One region of the Schwartzia sp. (in: firmicutes) genome, then DNA from elsewhere that is predicted to be linked to it. Evidence: riboswitches for the same ligand, from Rfam matches in the RefSeq annotation. Region 1 holds a riboswitch; the other holds the start of a gene.
The links. Region 1 has a riboswitch for cobalamin ahead of ACY69O_RS01600 (hypothetical protein). Riboswitches for the same ligand answer to the same signal wherever they lie in the genome.

Region 1 (18,481 bases):
CGTTTCCTCGGGAGCATCCGTAATCAGACGACAGAAGGAGCTTGCATCCATACGCCTTGCAATGTGCGCGCAAGCCCTTGGACTATGATAGATTACGACAGCACCGTCCACATAACAAAGAGCACGCCATACCCCGGTCATTGTGCAGCTGCAGGACGCAACCCTGCGGCATTTCAGTACACGCTTTGCTTCAATTGCCATACTGCTCCACCAGTCCCTCCAGCTCCTCGAACTCCATGGGCTCCGGAACAACAAGCTCCGTATTGCTGTCGATATCCTCCGCCAGTTTTCTATATACGCCTGCCTGAGTGGTATCGGGAGCATATGCAATCACCGTCTGACGATGAATCTCAGCATCGTGAACAATATTGTCCCTAGGAATAAACGCAATCAGCTTTGTTCCGATACGCTTTGCGAATTCCTCCAAAAGCTCCTTTTCCATGGGTACATTGCGGCTGTTTCCGATTATTCCTCCCAGCTTGACGCGGCCGCGTACCGCAAATTTTCGTATACCCTTTGCGATGTTGTTCGCCGCGTAAAGAGACATAAGCTCCCCCGAGGAAACGATATAAATTTCTTCGGCATAGCCCTCACGTATTGGCAGTGCAAAGCCTCCGCAGACAACATCTCCCAGCACGTCGTAAAGTGCCACGTCTATATCATCAAGAGCCTTGAGTGCTTTCAGCCGCTGAAGCGCGACAATTATTCCCCTTCCCGCGCAGCCCACTCCCGGCTCCGGACCTCCCGCCTCAATGCAGCGTATTCCATTCCAGCCTTCATGAACAATTTCCTCCGCCAGTATCTCTCCGCCGCGCCTTTCACGCTCCAAATCAAGCACAGTCTGACGGCAGATATGTCCCAGGAGAAGACGTGTGGAATCATTCTTCGGGTCGCACCCTATCTGAGCCGCGCACTTTCCCATTTCACTGAATGCCGCAGACACATTTGAAGCCGTGGTGGATTTTCCTATTCCGCCTTTTCCATAAAATGCTATCTTTTTCATGCCGGGTATCTCCCTCCCGATTTAAAAGAATAAGCCCCTGCTTACACAGAGGCTCAATATTAATCTTTATTCTTATCCTTAAGGTATTCATACGCTTCATCCGCGCGCTCAACATACATTTTTCGAACGGCATCATTCTCGCCAAGGCCCTTGAGATACGCTTCTACCTCAAAGCCTGCCGCTTCAAGCTGAAACTTGTGGCTCTTGGGATTTTCCGCAAGCATATCCTTTTTCACATGCGTTCCGGCAACCATCATAAGAGGCATGAGTGTTACCTTTTTAACCCCTGCCCGTTTCAGATACGGAATAACGTCCGTAAGATTCGGCCTGCCTTCCATGGTATATACGAAAACATTTCTGAAGCCCTGCTGCATCAGACGGCTCTGAATCGTATCGTAAAATGCATTGGACGGGTGAGGTGACCCGTGAGCCATCAAAAGCACCGCAGTCTGCGGTGTTCTCGCCGGAAACTGGGTTTCCACGGCCTTTACAAAGTCCATAGCATCATCACGCCGCCCGTTCTGTCCCATCCAGTAGATAAGCGGCGTACCCATTGTTGACCGCTTGAACTGTGCTTTATACAGGTGGAACACACTGGTATCATAGGTGTACTCAATCCCTGGGAACAAATCAAGCGTGGTCATTGCAACCCGCGTATAACCTTCACTGCGAAGATCGCGCAGTGCCTCTTCCGGCATAGGATAGTGAATTCCTTCTTTTTCCTCAATACGTTCAACGACAATGTTCGAGGTAAAAGCAAGTACTACCTTGACACCCGGATGATTGCGCTGTATTTCCTCCACAGTTCTTTCTATGGTTATGCGCCGTGTTTCAGTTATAGTTGTACCGAAGCTCATGACCAGTATTGCGTCCTTATCCGGAAGCGACTGCAGCTCAGGCGTATCATAGCTGAGAACACCTATCTGCGTCGCATGGCGGAGCGCCATGGTCACATGCTTGACCTCAGGGTGCACGCTAAATTTTGCACAACATTTATCCTGCAAAGCAAGCATCTCCTATTTTTCAAAATCAGACAACCAGACGTACAACCTGAACCTCAAAAGCTTCCTTTATCTGCGGAATAAAATCGCGCTCAAGAAGTGATTTCTGGCGCAAATCGCCAGCTACCATAAGAAGCATTCCACCGCTTTTCGTCACATTATTGAGCGGCTCAATATATTTGGCATAATCGTCGTCTCCGAGCTTTTTCCGAAGAGTCTCAAGAGCACCCATAAGCTCCGGACGTGTCTCTTTAAGGCGCGCTGCCAGCGGAGCACGTTTTTCAATTTTAACATTCGGATTTTCACTGAGCGGAGCCTCTGCCGTCATCTGCAAATCTGCAGCATAGTCTGTTTGTTCATTTACCTGCATTTCAAATCTCCTCCCTTTACTTTTCTATATTTTAACAGAAACTGCGTCCATTGTCTTTGCAAACTTATCAATCATATCACAGCCTGTTTTTTGACAAAAAAATCGGCCTCTCGGGAGTCCACCCCGGAGGCCCGCCGCAGTCGGCGTGTAAAGAGTTGAATGGAATGTATGAGCAATGCTTTCCATTAAGCTGAACTCACGGAAAACTTTCCGCCAATATAAAAGACTCTTTTCCCCGAACGGAAAAGAGTCATCATTTACAGAGTACGCCAATAAAACAGACGCTGTCTGCCAAATCCCCTTCCCATCGCTCGTAGGTCAATCGGTGATTGTCAATCAGGCAGTTCTCCTGGCTTCAGGTCATCATCCTTCGGCGCCTTCCCGGAATATCCAGTGGCTAATGCCGAAGAACTCTCTGTTACAGTGGCGGGACCGCGTTGGCTTTTACCAACTTTTCTATTAAGTCGCTGACACCTGATTCAAACTGTGTTCACTTTTAAGGAGTCTTGTTCGGGATGTCCGTATCCCGATTACATTGCAAGAATATCACGGGACAAAATGCTTGTCAAGCACTATTTTCCGCAGAAATAAAGCGTGTAGCGGGTATATGCTTTACACTTTTTAAAGCATATACCTGCTACACGCATCAGCATGATGTCTTTCCCAGCCTAGGGTGTATTACAGGTCGCAGACTCCTTACTCTCACAAGGCGAAGCGCCTCTTCGAAGGTCACATCCTCGCGCCCGTTCTGTGTTTCATACACGCACAAAGGTTTCTCTACGCCAAACTCACTGGCAGGCATGTAGACATATTCATTATTTTCAAAATCTCCGTAAATTTCTCCTGCTTTGAGTCTTGCTTCAAGCATAACGCCCATATAAAAACGTCCCTTTCATCAAAACATATTGTGACGCCAAAGCACAAATGCCATGAATCCGGCAATTGAAACCGAAAGACCGGCAATCACAAGAAACGCGTCGGCGCTGGATGCCAGAGGAACCGGAACATTCATACCGAAAAAGCTCGATATTACCGTCGGTATTGCCAGAATAATCGTCATAGCAGCGAGGAATTTCATAACGAGGTTCTGGTTATTGGAGATAATAGACGAGAACGTATCCGCCATTCGCGCGAGAATCTTGCTGTACATTTCAACCATCTCGCGGGCCTGCTTATTCTCGATTATTACATCCTCCAGAAGGTCCTCATCCTCTTCATACATCTTAAGTACCGCCTGAGTTGCAGGATTCGTGCGGAGACGCAGCAGCTTGTCCAAAACTGCACCGTCAGAACGCAGAGCCGCGTTAAAGTACGTCAGACCTTTCTGCAGCTCCAAAAGACGCATAATATCCTTGTTACGCATGGAATCCCGAAGCATATGCTCAATTTCATCGGAGAGCTTGCTTATCTGACGAAGGTAACGCAGATAGAATGTTGCGGATTTATATAGTATCTGGAACAGAAAACGTGTCTTTTTGAACGTGCGGAAAAGCTTTGCAGTCCGCTCGTTAAACTCGGACAGCACCGGAGTTTCCTCCAGGCAGACCGTAATGATATATTCCTTTGTCAAAATAATAGCCAAAGGCAGTGTATCATAGCTGTCATATGAACGCATGACCGGAACATTGGTCAGGACCATGATTGAATTGTCCTCGACATCTGTATGGGAGCGCTCCTCATCATCCAATGCGGAACGCAGGAAGTCAGGTTCGACCTCCGTAAGTTCACCGACGACCTTAAGTTCATACGGTGTCGGATCAATAATATTGATCCATGCTCCCTTTTCGAGAGTCTCCAGGCTCAGTTCCTCGAGCCGTCCGCTCTCATGGGATTTCAGTATTCTGAGCATAGAAAAAACCCCTTCCCTGCAGGGAACGGGCTCAAAAAAGCGCTAAAGAGGCACAGCTCAAAAGCGCTCCCACATCTCATTAAAAATGCTGAGAAAATGGCAGCGTTCCCTGCGATTTGTAATTATACGATACCAACATAAATCAGGGTGATCGCCGTCCATCTTTCTCACCATCCTCTATTTTAGGAATCACTGATTAATTCAGCTGCCCATTTTAATGCATCTTGTGTGTCCTCCCTGTGTTGACAAATCCTCAGCATAGCACCGCTATGCCTGCGGTTTGCCGCCTTGGGAGGGACGCACCATCTGCATCAATCCGGACGACTTCATTTAATCAGCGTTTCCTTGAATTTCAAAATACGGTTTTACCTCAAAAAAGTATATACCAAACAGCCTGTATGGGCAAGATTTTTTTCACATTTTTCCTTCCATGATATATACTAGAGTAAATCATTTTGAAATGAGGTCATTTTATGAGTCTTGACGGCTTTTCAATGCGCCGCCTTGTGATAGAGCTTAATAAATCACTCGCCGGTGGGCGGATAGATAAAATAACACAGCCAAACAAACAAACATTGACGTTTTCCGTACGTCAGCCCGGTTCAACCCAGCTTCTCTATATTTCCATACAGCCGCAGAACCCGATTCTTTACCGGTTGGATGCTCCCCTTGAAAGCCCCGCTGAGCCTCCTACCTTTTGTATGGTTCTCCGCAAGCAGATAGAAACGGGACGTATCGCGCAGGTGCGCCAGCACGGACTTGACCGTATCATTGCTCTCGATATTGACGTTGTAGGCGCAGGTGGACGCATAGTCACAAAAACTCTCGTCTGTGAGCTTATGGGTAAATACAGCAATCTCATACTGGTGCAGGATGGAATAATAATAGATTCCCTCAGAAAGGTCGGCGCAAACAGCAGCCGTGTACGCGAAGTCCTTCCCGGCGAAGCCTACGAAGCGCCCCCCTCTCAGGATAAATGCGATGTAACACTCGTTCCGCCCTCCACCGTCACAAAAAAGCTCAAAGAGCTTACCGATATGAAATTGGCGCAGGCACTCAGCAGCGTCTGCCTTGGATTCGGTCCTGTGACATCAAAGGAAATTGCTTACTGTGCCGGTCTTGCCGCAAGCACTCAAATTTCCTCACTCGACGATGCAGATTACGCCTCCATTGAGCAGGCAATCACTGAAACCGTGCGTTCTCTCAGTGATCCCGAATCTAAGGCATGTCTGGTCCGCGGTGAAAAAAACAAACTTAAGGCAATGTCCTCGTACACTCTCCATTACTTCCCGGAGGGCGAGCTTGAGTTTTTCCCTTCTGTTGATGCCATGCTTGCCCGTGCTACCTCCATTCTCGGCAGCTTCGTGCCCCAGGACAAGGAGCCGCTCAAAAAGCTCGTACACATAGAACTTACACGGGCTGAAAACAAGCTGATAAAGCTCCGTAAGGAAGCAGCGGAAGCAGATAACGCAGAGGATTTCAGGGAAAAAGCGGATAACCTTATGACATATCAGTATCAGCTAAAGGACAGAGAGGATGCTGAAATCACCGTTCCTGATATATACTCCTCTGACGGCGCTTCAATTACCATATCTCTTGACCAGCGCCTCACGATTACGGAGAATATACAGGCCTACTATCATAAATACAACAAGCTGAAACGTGCGCGTTCACTGCTCTCCGAGCAGATTGCTTCATGCGAGGAATCCATAAAATATCTTGGAAGCATTGAGGCTTCTCTTGAGGTTTCCTCCAGTCTTGCCGAGCTGCAGGATATCAAATCAGAGCTTACGGCACAGGGATATATAAAAGCCCCAAAGAAGAAAAAACCTTCTCTGCAGCCCTCCAAGCCCTTTTTGTTTAAGGCGCCCGACGGCAGCGAAATTCTGGTTGGAAAGAACAACTACCAGAATGACCGTCTTACCTTCAAGACCGCTGACCGTGATGACATCTGGCTGCACACAAAGGATATCCCCGGCTCTCATGTAATTCTGCGTACAGAAGGAGCAGAGCCAACAGAAGAAACACTTCTTCTGGCTGCCGACCTTGCCGCGCATTTCAGTCAGGCCTCCGGCTCTTCAAACATTCCGGTAGACTACACGCTCTGCCGCTACGTCAAAAAGCCATCAGGTTCAAAACCCGGATTTGTCATTTTCACAAACCAAAAGACTCTGTACCGCACCCCCGATGAAAAAACACTGCAGAGTATTCTCTCGCAGGAGCAGTAATAAAAAAGCTCACGCCCTCGATAAGTTCGAAGACGTGAGCTTTTTTCTGTATTATTCCGATTTAATTTCCTTCAGCATGACCTTCTCATCACCATCAAGCTCATTAAGCTCGACACTTATGGTTTCATGTGCCGAAGTAGGTACATTTTTACCAACATAGTCCGCACGGATTGGGAGCTCACGGTGACCGCGGTCAATGAGTACCGCAAGCTGTATGATATGAGGACGTCCCATATCAATCAGGGCATCAAGCGCAGCGCGAATCGTGCGCCCCGTGTAGAGCACATCATCAGTAAGAACTACACTTTTCCCGCTGATGTCTCCGGGAATCTGCGTTGATTTCAGAACAGGCTGATAAGCCATTGTGGAAAGATCATCTCTGTAGAGAGTAATGTCGAGAACTCCGACCAGCGGACGTTTTCCCTCGATTTTTTCGATTTCATCAGCGATACGCTCCGCAATAGGAACTCCGCGTGTACGAATACCGACGAGCACAAGGTCTTCAATCCCTTTGTTTTTCTCAACAATTTCATGTGAAATACGGGTGAGTGCGCGACGAATGGCATCTCCGTCCATAAGCATAGTCTTATCGATAAGTTCTGTCATGATCTTCCACTCCTGTCTGTTTTATTATGCGTTTTTCTGCCTTTTCCTCAGCACATCAAGTATGTGCTGCATATCCTCCGGCACAGGGGCCTTAAAGGTCATTTCCTTCTTCAATACAGGATGCTCAAAGGTAAGCTCAGCGGAATGCAGTGCCTGCCCATTTATGGCAAACGGACATTTTTTCGGGCCGTATTTCGGATCGCCCAAAACAGGATGACCGATATATGCCATATGCACACGTATCTGATGCGTGCGTCCCGTCAAAAGCCGGCACTCCACAAGAGTGTAATCACCATATCGTTCAAGTACCCTGAACTTTGTAGTAGCATCTTTTCCGTTATGCAGAACAACGGCCATCTTCTGACGGTCCTTCGGGCTGCGGCCTATGGCACCGTGAATTGTTCCTGTTTCCTCAACTATATTGCCGCAGACAATCGCCCAGTATACACGGTGAGCACTCTTTATTCTTATCTGCTCCGCCAGCTCTATGTGTGCCGCGTCATTCTTCGCAGCTATCATTACACCGGAGGTATCCTTATCCAGTCTGTGAACAATTCCGGGCCGGACGGCGCCGTTTATCCCTGAAAGGTCTTCGCAGTGGTGCATGAGAGCGTTTACAAGCGTGCCGCTTGATACTCCTGCCGCAGGATGCACAACCATGCCGCGTGCCTTGTTTACAACAATTACGTCATGGTCCTCATAAAGAATATCCAAAGGAATATCCTCAGGAAGAATATCTACAGATACGGGGTCCGGAAGCGTGAAGGTAACCGTGTCTCCCTCTTTCAGCTTCGTGCGGCTTTTTTCCTGCTTTCCGTTTACAAGCGCGCCGCCGTCCTCGATAACCTTCTGTATATGTGAGCGGGAAAGCTCCGGCTGCATCTCTGAAAGGAAAACATCCAGCCTTGTTCCGGTCTTATCCGCCGTATATTCAAATTTTTCCATCAGGCCTGATGTGCCTCCTTCCATTCCTCACGCAGCAGCGCATACATGATAAATGCTACGCCTACGCATATAGCAATATCTGCCGTATTAAATACCGGCCAGATACGAAAATCAAAGAAATCTATAACCTTCCCGAGCCAAATACGGTCGATAAGGTTCGATGCCGCTCCGCCCAAAAGCAGAGAGGAACCGTAATAAACCAGCATACCTTCCTGTTGGAGACGGCGGTAAAAAAACAGCCCTACCCCGATAATCAGCACACCGGCACAAATAAAAATCCAGCGCTGGTCAGCAAGAATGCCAAAGGCAGCACCCGGATTCTGTATGTATGTAATATGAAAAATGCCCGGTACTACGGGCACGGAATGACCGATATCCATGGATGTCATTATCATGAACTTGACTGCCTGGTCAATAACAATCAGTGCAATTACAATCAGCCAAAACAAGTTGATTCTTGCCCCTTTATCCATTGCCGCCGAACCGGCTATGTGCTTCTGTGAAGTTTCGCACTCTGCCGCTTCGCCGGAATTATTTTTTGTCTATTACTGCTGCCACGGAAGCGGACGCTGTCCGTTATCCTCACTCTGAGGTTCTTCCTGTATTTCCTCGTCCGTCATTTCATCAAGAGTGCCTATAGCCTGACGTACACCATCCTCCTCGAGAAGCTCAAGCTCTGTACGGAGAAGCGACTTGATTTTTATGAGAAACTGTCTCTGACGCTGCAGAACGGCATCGTACTTCGCTTCCTCGCGGCGCACATCATCCTGAACCGAGGCCTGCTGCTTTGAAAGCTCCATCTGTGCGCGAAGCTTCATATTCTCGCATTCCTTGATTGCAGCATCGCGTATTTCCGCAGCACGGAGCTTTGCGTTCTGCATGACCTCTTCAGCTGTTTTTTTTGTCACAAGAAGCGTTTCCTGCAGGTTGTTCTCAAGCTCCTGATACTGCTCTATTTTCTTTTTGTTGAGTTCGATTTCATCCTTTAACTGCTGATTCTCACGAAACATTGTTTCGTAATCATTCACAATCCTGTCGAGAAAATCATCGACCTCTTCCGCATCGTATCCCCGAAATCCGCGTTTAAATTCCTGATTATGTATATCGGATGGTGTAATCATTGGCATGACCCCCTCAAATATAGCGCTTCAGCGATACGCCGACGCGTCCTTTTTTAGTCTTTCCGCGTACTTCTACGATTTCTACACGTCCCCGTCCGCGAAGCGAAAGGATATCTCCCTCTCCGACGGTTACAGAGGCGTTCTTGACAGACTGCCAATTAAGCTTCAGTTTATCCGCTTCTATATCTGCTGCCGCACGGCTTCTCGACATGCCAAAGCCCGCCGCCGCCACCGAATCCACACGCAGGGATGCGACAGTAGCTGTAATATCCTTTGTCCGCTCTTCCCTTGGCGCGATTGCCGACAGCTCATCCGGTTCACAATGGACAGCCGCCGAACCAATCTGCGTGAGATTAGCAAGCAGAAACTCAGCCATCTGCTTCGTAGTCAAAATCCTTGCAGTGCCTGACGATACCAGAAGGTCTCCCAGCGTATCACGCTCTATTCCGAGCCCCATCAGTGCCCCAAGCACATCACGGTGCGTAAGGTAGCAGAAATCGCTTTTCCATTCTGCCTTTATCACCGCAATATCAAATGAAGGCTTGCCGCCAAATGCGTCATGCGTAAACATTGCACGCTGACGCTCTGCACCGGGATAGCCTCCGTCGTACTGCACTGTCAGTCCATCATAGCTTGCAGCCACAGTCTCGGCAATCTCAACTCCATAAGGGTCCAGAAAAGGTGTCAGTCGAAATTTCTGTGTCCGCACAGCCTGCTCAGCAAGGTCTACAAGCTGAACCGAAACGGCTTCTCCTTCTGTTCCCTTGTAATAACGAAGGATCCGCTCACGTGCTGTTGTCATTTCAATTTCCCCAGTTCTTCAGAGCGTTTAGTTGCAGCCATGACTGCATCTATAAGCGCACCGCGTACTCCCTGCTGCTCCATAACACGAACGCCTGCTATAGTCGTTCCCGCCGGAGAGGTCACGGCATCACGCAGAACATCCGGATGTTTCTCTGTTTCAAGAACCATTTTTGCAGCTCCAAGAAGTGTCTGAGCCGCCATAATACGCGCATTATCACGCGGAAGACCTGCCATAACGCCGCCATCCGACAATGCATCAATCATCAGGAAAGCATACGCGGGGCCGCTTCCCGAAAGACCTGTTACGGCATCCATCAAGGACTCCGTAACCTTTACCGCCCTGCCGCAGGAGGAAAAAATCTCTTCAGCGGTTGTATCAGCCACAGCCTCTGCCGCAGCATTCAGCGTATACGCAGACATACCCTCGCCGACGGAAAGCGGCGTATTGGGCATTACGCGAACAATCGGATGGCCCGGGAAAGCCTTTTCAAAACGTGCGACAGGCACGCCCGCAACGATGGATATAATACGTGCGCCCGGTTTTACCTTCGGTGCAATTTCCTCAAGTGCCGCATCCAGCGCCTGGGGTTTTACCGCAAAAAGCACCGCATCGACTTTGCCTATGAAAGAGTCCGCCGTGGTTTTCGCCGTAACACCATACAATGCATTAAGCTCACAACAGCGCTCCTGACGACGCTCTGAAACGAAAAGCTCTTCCGGATTTTTCTTCATGCGGTGAACCATGCCGTCAAGAATAGCACCCGCCATCATTCCGCCGCCGATAAAACCAATCGTCTGTACCTTATCCATCAACTATTTCCCCCGCTTATTTTTTTATCCAGGACATATCCATAGGATTGCTGCGATCCTGTGAATAATCAACGTTTACATTGCTCGGCGCACAAAGGAAAACATTCTTGCCAACCTTTTTGATGTCGCCTGAAATAGCATACGTCGTGCCGCTGATGAAATCGATGATACGTTTTGCATCATCCGCGTCAGTCTTTTCAAAATTGATAAGAACCGGACGTTTCTCTTTCAGCGCGTTTGCGACCTGCTGAACATCATCAAAGGAGCGCGGCTCAATAACGATGACCTTCATGCGCGACGCACGTCCGATACCTGCAGCAGCATCCTGAAGGCTTACCACATTATCAGTGTGCTGTGCCTGCGGCTTCATGGGCTCGAAATAAGCCTTCTCCTGCTCATCAAGCTCCTCTGTGTTCTCAGTGTCTTTTATTTCCTCATGCTCCGGGTCTACAAGACCGATTTTTCCACAAACCTTATCAATGATACCCATAATACTTCCTCCTCTGCCTGTATTTAGTCCAGTTATTTTTCGTCCAATGTACCAATACTTTACGAATATTAATTTATCCTATTATTATAGCGTATTTATCTGAATTTTATCAATATACTATGGCTTTTTACAGGCTCAGTACTGTCTCGGTCCGAAAATTGCCGTACCGATGCGCACAAGGTTTGACCCTTCTTCAATGGCAATCCGGTAATCATGCGTCATTCCCATAGAAAGCCATTTCATTTCGGAATTCATAAGCGGCAGCATCTGAAGCTGATCGAATATCTCACGCATTTCACGGAACAGGGGACGGCATTCCTCTACATCTTCGTAATTAGGCGCAATGCACATGAGGCCCATGAGATGGACATGCTGCATTCTGTCTGCTTTCTGCAGAAGGAACGGCAAATCCTCTTTGTAAATGCCGAACTTACTTTCTTCCTTTGCAAGATTGACCTGAATAAGTATATCCTGAACCTTATGTATTTTATCCGCAGCCGCATCAATGGCATCAAGCAGATGCTCACTGTCTACAGAATGAATGAGATCAAAATTGCGCACCGCCTGTTTTACTTTATTCGTCTGCAAATGACCGATAAGATGCCATGTCACATCGCGGTCCAGCTTGCCGTGCTTTTCCACAGCCTCCTGAACCCGGTTCTCACCGACCACGGTAACACCTGCATCAATCGCCTCACGCATTGCCTCTACATCGTGATTTTTAGTAACGGCAACGAGCTGTACCGGGTCATCCTTAAAAATACCCGTACGCTTTGCCATGCTTTCCTCGATATTTTTCTGCACCGTTTCCAAACGCTCAGCAATCATTCGAAAGCCCCCTGTAGGTAGTTTTTATTTATTTCAAAGAGAGAAGTGCGGCTATGCGGCCTGTTTTTCCTCCTGATGCCCGATAGGAGTAAAAAATCTGCGCGTTATGCTGCGTACAGCTCTCCGCACTGTCTATATTTTCTTCACGAATACCTGCTCTGATAAACTGCAGGCGGTTTGCTTCCCACAAATTCAGGTGATATTTTTCTCCCTGTCTTGAAAGAATATATTTTGCATCATCCGGATACGCCTCACTGAATTTCCCGGCAACTTCATCGCCCACCTCGTAGCAGGACGGACCTATAGCAGGTCCGATTGCAGCCAGAATATTTTTCGGCTCACAGCCGTATGCTTCATGCATGGCGGAAATTGTTTTCCCCGCAATTCCGAGGTGAGTTCCCTTCCAGCCGCCGTGCGCGACAGCAATAACATGCTTCACCGGGTCAAAGAACATAAGCGGCGTGCAGTCAGCATAGCAGAGCATAAGCGAAACACCCGGAACATCAGTCATAAGCGCGTCCGTTCCTTTGATTGCATCATCGTATGACATTCTGCCGCGCCCAATTTCGTCTGCCGTGACACGAACGATTTTATCTCCGTGAATCTGCTCCGGCGTCGTGAGAGCTGAAAATGAAATTCCCAGCGCGCCACAAAAACGCTTGCGGTTCTCAATCACCGCGCTGCCGTCATCTCCAACATGAAGCGCAAGATTAAGCGAATCATACGGGGCTTTGCTTACACCGCCGAAGCGTGTCGATACCGCCTGCACCAGCTCCGGGTGGTCAAGCTTTGAAAAACGGCCCGTCCAGATAGATTCACTTATTTTTGAAAGATAAAACGCCAAATGTTATTCCTCCGTTCCGCTGCATACTCCGCAGCGTCTGCAGCCGTCAAAGCATTTGACGGTTTCCTGCAGATTTTTTGCACGCTCCCACTCGCTCCACAGGTACTCCTCTTTGAGCCCCATGTCAAGCCTTGACCATGGAAAGCATTCCTCACGGCTCCTCACTCGGTGGAGATAAAAATCTGCGTCCAGTCCGCTGTCCTTCATGGCACGCAGAAACGCCTTCGCTCCTCCGGCAAGATGTGCCTTGTAAAGCACATCGGAAATTCTTCTGTCCCCTCTGGAAAGAACACCCTGCACCAGAGCAGACTTCGGAGGCTCGGATATCATCTCGATGCCCTTATGCCCCGCGATTCCCTGACGCAGACGTTTAAGTGATGCCTCGATAGTCTTTTTATCCGCCATGGGCGACCACTGAAATGGCGTAAATGGCTTTGGAATGAAAGGATTGACACTTAATGTCAGAGTTGTCTTTTTATCCTCACGCTCCAGATATTCCTTCATACGCAGCGTAAGGTCGGCAATGGCATCAATATCCTCCATGGTTTCCAGAGGAAGCCCTATCATAATATACAGGCGGTAATGCCGTATACCCGCCTCAAGGCCAAGATCCATGGTATGGAAAAGGTCTTCTTCCGTAATGCCTTTATTTATTACGGCACGCATGCGCGGACTTCCTGCCTCAGGCGCGAGCGTAAGCGTACGCATTCCACTTTTTACGAGGGAATCCACCAGCACAGGAGTTACGGAATCCGCACGGAAGGACGCCACAGACATAGTATCTCCCCCACCTATGACTGCCCTGCAAAGTTCATCAATTTCAGGATAATCGGATATAGCCGCTCCCATCAGCCCAAAGCGTTTGCCGTATTTTCTGCCCTCACGGAATTCTTCCTTGAGCACAGACAGCGAACGGTTTCTCGGACGGCGGAAGCAGTAGCCTGCCATGCAGAATCTGCAGTGTCTTCCGCACCCGCGCGCAGTTTCAACCAGATAAAGATTGAATTCCGTATCGTCCGTAACAATTACGGTATGAGCAGGGTACGCGTCAAGGTCGCGTACCCACTGGCGGCTGACCTTTTCCGGTGCTCCGTCCAGCGGTGTTACAGCTTCAAGTGTACCGTCATCGGCGAAGGAATGTTCATAAAGCGACGGAACATATACACCCTCTACCTTCGCCAAACGCCGCAAAAGCTCTTTTTTCCCGAGTCCTTCAGCTTTAGCACCGTAGAACGCGTCCATGAAATGCTGCATTGTCTCTTCGCCCTCTCCGATGATAAATGCATCGACGAAGTCCGAAAGCGGTTCGGGATTAAACGTAGCGCAGGGTCCTCCCGCAATGACTATCGGAGCATCCTCTCCGCGCTCCGAAGCCAGCAGGGGAACCCTGCCTGTCGAAAGAATCTCCAGAAGGTTGAAATAATCCATCTCAAATGAAACAGCAAAAGCAATAAGCGGAAATTCCGAAAGCGGAGTCTGTGTTTCAAGACTCAGAAGAGGCGTATTTGTACGCTTATATTCCTCCAATTCCTTCTTTTCGGGAAGGAAGAAGCGTTCACAGGCAGTATCTCCCCTGCGGTTCATCAAATCATAAATTATATGAATACCAAGATTTGACATACCGACAAAATACGAATTGGGATATACCAGCGCCATACGCTCCCGCTGCCCCGCGGGGAATACATAATAGCCTTCTTCTTTTTCCAGATGCGCCTTAAGCTTTGTCGCAAGCTTCCAAGACAAACAATCAACCTCCAATTAAAAGGGAGCTCTTTCCCTTATTTACCTCTCTTTTCACGAAGAAGCTCCTCAAGCTCCTCCTTGAACATGCTTATATCCGCAAATTTACGGTAAACCGAAGCGAAGCGGATATACGCTACCTCATCAAAATTCTTGAGTTTTTCCATAACGAGCTCACCGATGGATTTCGTCGTAATTTCGCGATCCATAGTGTTGCGAAGCTCACGCTCGATCTCATCTGCCAGTGCTACGATACGGTCCGTTGGAATGTCTCTTTTATCACAGGAACGGATGAGTCCGTTAAGAAGCTTATCCCTGTCGAAAAGAACACGGCGGCCGTCATGCTTGATTACCATCAACGGCGTTTTTTCTACGACCTCATAAGTCGTGAAACGGCGCCCGCACTGAGAACATTCTCTGCGGCGGCGAATCGAGTTTCCGTCATCAGCCGATCTTGAATCGATAACACGGCTGTCTTCCTGTTTGCAAAAAGGACAACGCATTTTTACACCTTCATTCTCTTAGCTTTCCGCTTCTGCGGTTTATTTTTATCCGGCTCCGCCTTCTTTTCCGGGTGAACCAGACATTTTTTATCAAATCCTATAAGGTCCTCACGATGAGCCAGCCTCAGTGCCTCTCTCACAAGCGGCCGGTTCGACGGTATCCAGTACTGCATAAGCGCGCGCTGCATACGTTTTTCGTGTGGATTCTTTGCCGTATATACAGTCTCACCCGTAAGCGGATGTATGCCCGAATAGTACATGGCTGTGGACATTGTCCCCGGTGTCGGAATAAAGTCCTGCACCTGCTCGGGACGGTAGCCCAAGTCGCGGATAAACTCCGCAAGCTCTATGGCGTCCTCAAGCTTTGCTCCGGGATGGCTGGACATGAAATAAGGAACAAGATACTGCTCTTTCCCAAGCCGTTCATTCATTTCCTTGAACCGATGCACGAAACGGCGGTAGACCTCTTTATTTGATTTCCCCATGAGCCGCGTCACGCGGTCTGAAATATGCTCCGGGGCGATTTTCAGCTGACCGCTTATATGATATTTGCAAAGCTCCTCCAAAAAGGAATCCTTCGCAAGCATCAGATAATCGAACCGTATACCTGAACGTATAAACACCTTTTTGACCTTAGGCAGCTTTCTGAGCTCCCTCAAAAGCCCAAGATAGTCGCTATGGTCCGCCACAAGATGGCTGCATGGAACAGGCGACAGACATTCCTTGCCGCGGCATGTACCCCTCTGCAGCTGTTCATCACAGCTGGTTCTCCTGAAATTGGCAGTAGGACCGCCAACATCATGAATATATCCCTTGAAATCAGGAAGCTCTGTGAGCAGCTTCGCTTCTCTTAGCAGGGATTCGCGGCTCCTGCGCTGGATTATCCGCCCCTGATGGGAAATTATTGCACAGAAATTGCAGCCGCCAAAGCATCCCCTCTGGCTTACAAGACTGAATTTGACCTCTTTTATTGCAGGAACACCGCCTGCGGCTTCATACACCGGATGATATGTCCTCTGATAAGGAAGGTCGTATATTTCATCCATTTCCTCTTCGGTCAGGGGCATTGCAGGCGGATTTTGTACCACACACGCCTCACCGTTCCGCTGGACAAGCTTCTTTCCGCGAATGGCATCCTGTTCAAGATATATATTCTTAAACGCCTCAGCAAAGGCTTTTTTATCTTCTGCCACCATATCGAAATCCGGAAGCTTCACATAGTCGTAAACATAATCAAAATCAGGGACGCGGTAACATGTCCCTGCCACATCCTGTATATTTTCGATATCGACCCCCTGATGAAGATCTGCGGCTATTTCCAAAATCTGCTTCTCGCCCATTCCATAGACGAGCATATCAGCCTGACTGTCCATGAGAACCGACCGCCTCACGCGGTTTGTCCAGTAATCATAGTGAGCGAACCTTCTGAGACTCGCTTCTATTCCGCCTATGATTACAGGCACACCCGGCCATATCTCACGAAGCCTGTTCGTGTAGACTATGACAGCGCGCTCGGGACGGCAGCCCGATTTTCCTCCCGGCGAATAGGCGTCCTCATGCCGTGTCTTTTTAGCCGCGGTAAATTTATTCAGCAGCGAATCCATATTGCCGCTTGATACCAAAAAAGCCAGCCGAGGCCTGCCAAGGCGACGGAAATCCTCCTCGCCCCGCCAGTCCGGCTGCGCAATTATTCCAACCTTATATCCGTGTTTTTCCAAAAGCCGGCAGATAATAGCCGGACCAAAACTGGGATGGTCCACATAAGCATCACCCGATACAAAAATAAAATCGAGCCGGTCCCATCCGCGATTCTCCATATCCTGCCTTGTCATAGGCAAAAAAGGACTCATACAAAATTCCTCATTCTATGCACACTTTATGCGCGTTTTATTTGATTTCCTCCATCTTGTCCTTAGTGAAGCTGCGCTCCACAACCTCGCCCTCTTTTCCAAGCTTGCCGATGGATTTTCCGTTAAAAGTGACCTCTGCCGCTCCGGCATTTCCGAGTGTCACATTCACCTTGTCTTTTCCGCTCCAGTTGACCGTTTTATTCGGTTCAGCCGTTCCCTCAAAAAGAACCTGACCGTCTGCCTCGACCAACGTCCAGCAGCGGTTCGTAAATTTCACCGAAACCTGTACTGTTCCGTTCGTAGAAGGTACTGACATGCCCGGAGCTGCTACTCCGTTTGCCGCGGGCTGATTGGCATTTTTGCCGTTTGCCTGCTGTGCTCCTGTCTGCTGCTTATTTGTCTGAGCAGGTGCGGTCTGTGCGGTCTGCGCCGTCTGTGTTTTATTGGTTTCCTGCTTTGCCTTCTGGGTTACCGCCGGCTTCTGTGTCGGTTTGGCGTCAGGATCTTCACCGAAGAAATAATAAATACTTCCCACGAAAGCAACAATGATAATTCCTATGGTAATCAGTATATTTTGCGTGTGATGTGATTTCTCAACACGTTCCCTGAAATCAGAACCCGTATCAAACATGGAATGCGGCTGTTCATTTTTCTCCGGTGCAGCAGGAACCTCAGGCTCAAAGCCGTGAAGCTCTTCTCTGAACTCCTGCACAAGATTATCAGCATTCAGATTAAGAAATTCCGCGTAATTGCGGATAAAACCTTTTACATATACCTCGCTCGGAAGAGCTTCATAATTTCCCTTCTCAAGTGCATCTATATACGCAGAACGAATACTCGTCTCATTCTCAATATCTTTAATTGTGAGTCCTCGTTTTTCGCGTGCAGAACGCAGGGTACTTCCAACCATTTTTCGAGCGTCCTCCTATCTTGATTTCATGTATATTTATCGCTCAGCTCATAAAGAACAAATCATTATTCTCATTCGTAACAATACACATTTTTTATTATACATGATGAATCTTCCAAAGACAAACATTCCCATGTATTTTTCATATATTTTAACCTATTGATGCAAGACGAATTTCCCTGACTGATTTTTGAAGTATACTTAAAAAATCATGCAGCTCATCTTCCTTTGTATAACGCCCCAGAGTAACGCGTACCGCGCTCTTCGCCTCTGTGTCGGAAAGCCCCATGGCAGACAGCACATGGCTGGGCTCCACAGCGCCTGCGCTGCACGCGCTCCCGGCAGATACCGCATACCCTTCAATATCCAGACGTATCAAAAGAGAATCAGAAGACACACCGTCAAACCGCAGATTTATATTTCCGGGCAGGCGTCCCTCACCTGCCGCTCCGTTTAAGTGACAGTCCTCTATGGAGGAAACCGCAGCTGAGATAAATTCGTCACGAAGCTTGTTCAGTCGTTTCATCTCGCCTTCCATTTCTTCACGGGCCATAGAAGCAGCCGCGCCGAGTCCCACTA
Region 2 (4,554 bases), on a different contig from region 1:
AGTGTACATATTTACATACATGTGTTATAATATAGCTGTCGTTTGAGATGAATGACACCACTCTGCATGGCGGAGGGCACACTCCGACCGTGCACAACCTGAGACAGCCGGACAATCCGGGTGCCTTGGAGTTCACTGCTGGGGGGATATTCATGGCAATTCGTAACGTGGTAATGGACCGACGGGACAGTGCAGATTATCGAAATCATCTAAAACGAGGCGGGTTCTTGTCAGCCAGCTATTTGTCGATCAGTGGATTTGACGCAAATAGGCTGAAGAAACTCGCTCAGCAGGGGAAGCTTGATGCTATCCGCTGTGCTATCGGAAAATCAATCCGGTGGTACTATTCGGAAAAGCAGGCTGAGCTTGCACATCTTCGGGGGCTCGCATAGCGGGCTTGTTAAATGTCTTTGAAGACTTCTGCCGTACCATTTGGTGCGGCAGTTTTTTTGTATGCGCTATTTAACGGAACAAGTTCATTTTATTCAGCGAGGTTTCATAGTTTCTTCGGATAATTAAGAAAAAATCGTACCGGTTTAAGGTACAAAAGATTATATGTGTAAATAAAGGCGGGAATAAATGTGTGGTTTTTCTGGTTAATGCTGCTGATGGTGTTGTTTACCGTGGGCGGTCTGGCGTGGTGGGGCCTTGATATTGTCACGTCAGAACGTGAGCGTGGTACCGCAAGAAAGCTGCTTGTGATTTTTGATGTGGTATCAGTTGTGCTCCTTTTTGTCGGACGTCATATTCCCTGGGCTTCGGATACCTTTTTAAAATATGGGCTTATGTTCATGACGGCAGTATGGATGGCAGAGCTTTTTTTCGGGGCAGCTGCTCTTTTGGTGAGGCTGCTTAGAAAAATCGTGCACACATATAATAGGAAGGAAAACGATAAAGCGACACCTCAGGATATGAGCAGACGCCGGTTTATTAAAGGCTCTCTGGCACTTCCTGCGGCTGCGGCAATCGGAGCTGCGTACGGAACGGCAGTTGAAAGAACGGAAACTGTCGTGCGCAGCTTTGATGTTCCTGTAGAAGGACTCGGAGCTAAAGCGGAGGGATTCAAAATTGCCCAGCTGAGCGATGTACATCTGGGGCTCTTTTACTCTTTGAAGGATTTAAGACGATTAATGGAGCAGGCGGCCGCAACAAAAGCAGATGCTCTTGTAATAACAGGAGATCTCTTTGATGATGATGACATAAATGAAGAGGCGGCTGAAATAATTAACGGATTTTGCGGAGCATTTCCACAGGGAATATGGTTCTGCTATGGCAATCATGAGTATTTCCGCAACATAGGCCGCACGAAAAAGGCTTTGGCAAAAACTCAGATTCGCGTGCTTGCAAATGATAATGCCTGTGTAGTTAAGGACACACGCCCGATTTACTTCTGCGGAGTTGATTATCCGAGAATACGCCCGCGCTTTGAAGAACTGGAAAAATCATTTATGAAGGAAACCATGGATAATGTTCCTAAAGATGCAGTAAGTATACTCCTGGCTCATCACCCTGATTTTATTGATGATGCTGCAGAATACGGCGTGACACTGGCACTTACGGGACATACTCACGGAGGGCAGCTGGATGCTTTTGGGGTTCCTCTCGTCCCACCTGTCTTCAAATATTTGAGAGGAAAGTATATAGTAGGTATAACCTTTGGGTACGTTCATTGCGGAAACGGAAGCTGGTTCCCATTCAGATTCGGCTGTCCCCCCGAAATACCAGTGTTTAGACTGACCTCAGCCAAGCTTGGCTGAGGTCTTTTATATGTCCTGAAGGCGATAAAAAATGCAGCTTTATTGGGTCCGGTTGTTTAAATGTAAATAAAAACCATTAAATGATTATTGAATTGTTGTTAAAAGATAGGTCTATTTACCTATACACTGTATGATAGCTATACAGTGTATCCTTTCTTATAGATTTAATTTAGGTGACTGCGCCTAAATACATAGTAGGACGTTATGGGTGCCCAAGTGTGTTTGGTGGGGAAAAGGAAAGCAGGTGAGAATCCTGCGCTGTCCCGCAACTGTGAGACCATGACAGTCTTGATTTTCCGACAGCAGCGGAAGATGAAGAGTGCGTGCGTTCAAGTCAGAAAGCCTGCTCGTAACAAGATCCATTGGTTGACTCACGGTTGATGAGGAGATGGGTGGCTTGTGTTTTTTTGCCTTTTTATAAAAAACACGGCACTGCTCTGAATCAGCTATGAAGGGATGGGTTCGGAGTATTTTTATTTTAGGAGGAGAAAAATTTTGGGTAGAAAAGAACTGCTGCAAAGGTTCGGGCAGATGATCATTACACTCATTGGTGTAACGATTCTGACCTTTGGACTTACGTATATCGCACCTGGTGATGCCGTTGATGCGATTTTGGAAACAGGTGATACGCTGGTATCTGCAGAGGTAGTTGAGCAAACACGTCACGAGCTCGGCCTTGATCTGCCGTTTCACATGCAGTATCTGAACTGGCTGACGGGACTTCTTCACGGCGATATGGGTATTTCCTATTCAGCAAAGATGCCGGTTATCGATCGCATGATGCTGGGTGCTCCAGGTACGCTGGTGCTTACGGGAACGGCTGTACTCATGATGCTGGTGGTTTCTGTGCCGGTAGGTATCGCGGCTGCGGTTTACCGCAATTCTTTTATTGATTATCTTTCCCGTGGACTTTCCTTCCTCGGCGTTTCCATGCCAAGCTTCTGGGTAGGTCTTCTGTTGCTTTACATCTTCGGATTGAAGCTGGGAATGTTCCCGATTTCGGGCGGTGAGGTTGATGTGCGTCACATGATTCTTCCGGCGGCAACACTTTCCATCGTTATGATATCGAAATTCACGCGCCAGGTGCGCACTGCTGTGCTTGAGGAGCTTGGCAAGGATTATGTTACAGGCGCTCAGGCCCGAGGCATTCCAATGAACAAGATTCTTTGGCACCATGTGCTTCCGAATGCCTGCCTGCCGCTTGTTACCCTTCTCGGTACATATATCGGCTGGCTTTTGGGCGGCGTTGCTGTCGTCGAGATGGTCTTCTCATGGCCCGGACTTGGCTTTATGGCAGTCCGCTCCATCATGATGCGTGACTTCCCTCTGCTCATGGGATTTGTTCTTTGGATTGCAATACTGTATATGATCATTAACCTTTTGGTTGATGCTTCCTATTATATTCTGAATCCGCGACTCAAGAAGAGAGGAGGGAAATAAGTTGAAGTTCTTTAAGAATGAAAAGAATGTATTCCGTTTTTTCAGCGGCGTGATTCTTTTTATTGTTTTTGTTGCAGCGTTCGGCCCGTTTTTGTGCAGTGCTGATCCGTATGCTTCCAATATGTCAGCGTCTATGCTCCCTCCCTCTGCCGAGCACTGGTTCGGCACGGATAAGCTGGGCCGTGACTGCTTCACGCGTATAATCTACGGTGCCCGCGTTTCTCTTTCCATGACGCTCATCACTGTTCTTCTGATGGCATCTATCGGCACGCTTATCGGTATTATCGCGGGCTACTGCGGCGGCAAGGTCGACACCTTCCTTATGCGTATTACCGATATGATGATGGCGTTTCCGGGCATCGTACTTGCTATCGCTATTGCCGGTGTTCTTGGCGGCAGCGTGGTAAACACGGTGCTGGCTCTTGCAGTTGTCGGCTGGACGAAATATGCCCGTCTCGGACGAAGCCTTACATTAAAGCTTGTACAGAGCGAGTTCATTCAGGCAGCCGTTACAAACGGTACTAAGCCGGTGGCGCTTCTTCACCGCCATATCGTCCCGAACATCATGCAGATGGTCATTGTCACGGGCGCTATGGATATCGGTTCCATGATTATGGAAATCGCGGGTCTTTCATTCCTTGGTTTCGGTGCACAGCCGCCGACAGCGGAATGGGGTCTCATGCTGAACGAGGGCCGTCAGGTTATGCAGATGGCACCTTGGGCAATGATTTTCCCGGGTCTTGCAATCCTCTTTGTTGTTTCCTCATTTAACCTTTGGGGCGACAGCCTGAGGGATCTTACAGATCCGAACCGCTCTCACTAAGTTAGGCAGCATTTTTGTTATATCTATATTTATGAAAGAAGGTACACAGAATGGTATTTAGCAACAAACTTAAGAAAAGTGTTATGGCAGGTCTCGCTGTCACGATGGCAGCTACGATGCTCGTAGGCTGCGGCGGTGGTGACAAAGGCGGCGCAAAGGGCGACTCCAAGGTCCTGAAGGTCGGTGTCACGAACTTCGCTGATACTCTTGAGCCGACACAGAACTACTTTGCTTGGGTAGTTATGCGTTATGGTATGGGCGAAACGCTCTCCAGATTTGATGAGAAAATGAACGCTAAACCGTGGCTGGCTGAAAGCTGGAAAATCGGTGATGACCATCTTACATGGACGTTCAAAATCCGTGACAACGTTAAATTCTCCAACGGCAAGCCGCTGACGGCTGAGGCTGTTAAACAGTCCATTGAGCGCGTATTCGCAAAACAGAACCGCGCTAAGACATTCTTCGAATATGAGAGTATTGAGGCAAAGGGTCAGGAGCTCATCATTAAGACGAAGAAGCCTGTACCGAATCTCC

Region 2: another riboswitch for cobalamin. It lies ahead of nikB (nickel ABC transporter permease); the one in region 1 lies ahead of ACY69O_RS01600 (hypothetical protein).

What each region holds. Positions count from the first base shown of each region.
Region 1 is NZ_CDXDFU010000035.1:1,538-20,018, forward strand. It holds gene ACY69O_RS01585 (nitrogenase component 1) at 1-201, opposite strand, end outside; gene ACY69O_RS01590 (nucleotide-binding protein) at 191-1,003, opposite strand; gene ACY69O_RS01595 (sirohydrochlorin cobaltochelatase) at 1,063-2,007, opposite strand; gene ACY69O_RS01600 (hypothetical protein) at 2,033-2,374, opposite strand; cobalamin riboswitch at 2,697-2,867, opposite strand; gene ACY69O_RS01605 (hypothetical protein) at 3,021-3,251, opposite strand; gene ACY69O_RS01610 (magnesium transporter CorA family protein) at 3,270-4,223, opposite strand; gene ACY69O_RS01615 (Rqc2 family fibronectin-binding protein) at 4,697-6,451, shown strand; gene pyrR (bifunctional pyr operon transcriptional regulator/uracil phosphoribosyltransferase PyrR) at 6,503-7,057, opposite strand; gene ACY69O_RS01625 (RluA family pseudouridine synthase) at 7,082-8,002, opposite strand; gene lspA (signal peptidase II) at 8,002-8,451, opposite strand; gene ACY69O_RS01635 (DivIVA domain-containing protein) at 8,548-9,123, opposite strand; gene ACY69O_RS01640 (YlmH family RNA-binding protein) at 9,137-9,925, opposite strand; gene proC (pyrroline-5-carboxylate reductase) at 9,922-10,737, opposite strand; gene ACY69O_RS01650 (cell division protein SepF) at 10,754-11,227, opposite strand; gene ACY69O_RS01655 (YggS family pyridoxal phosphate-dependent enzyme) at 11,363-12,055, opposite strand; gene pgeF (peptidoglycan editing factor PgeF) at 12,084-12,899, opposite strand; gene ACY69O_RS01665 (TIGR03960 family B12-binding radical SAM protein) at 12,903-14,642, opposite strand; gene nrdR (transcriptional regulator NrdR) at 14,678-15,142, opposite strand; gene ACY69O_RS01675 (YgiQ family radical SAM protein) at 15,145-16,992, opposite strand; gene ACY69O_RS01680 (helix-turn-helix domain-containing protein) at 17,030-17,902, opposite strand; gene ACY69O_RS01685 (cysteine desulfurase family protein) at 18,054-18,481, opposite strand, start outside.
Region 2 is NZ_CDXDFU010000072.1:166-4,719, reverse strand. It holds gene ACY69O_RS03315 (hypothetical protein) at 153-392, shown strand; gene ACY69O_RS03310 (metallophosphoesterase) at 582-1,757, shown strand; cobalamin riboswitch at 1,947-2,122, shown strand; gene nikB (nickel ABC transporter permease) at 2,253-3,197, shown strand; gene nikC (nickel transporter permease) at 3,199-4,020, shown strand; partial or broken gene ACY69O_RS03295 (ABC transporter substrate-binding protein) at 4,071-4,554, shown strand, end outside.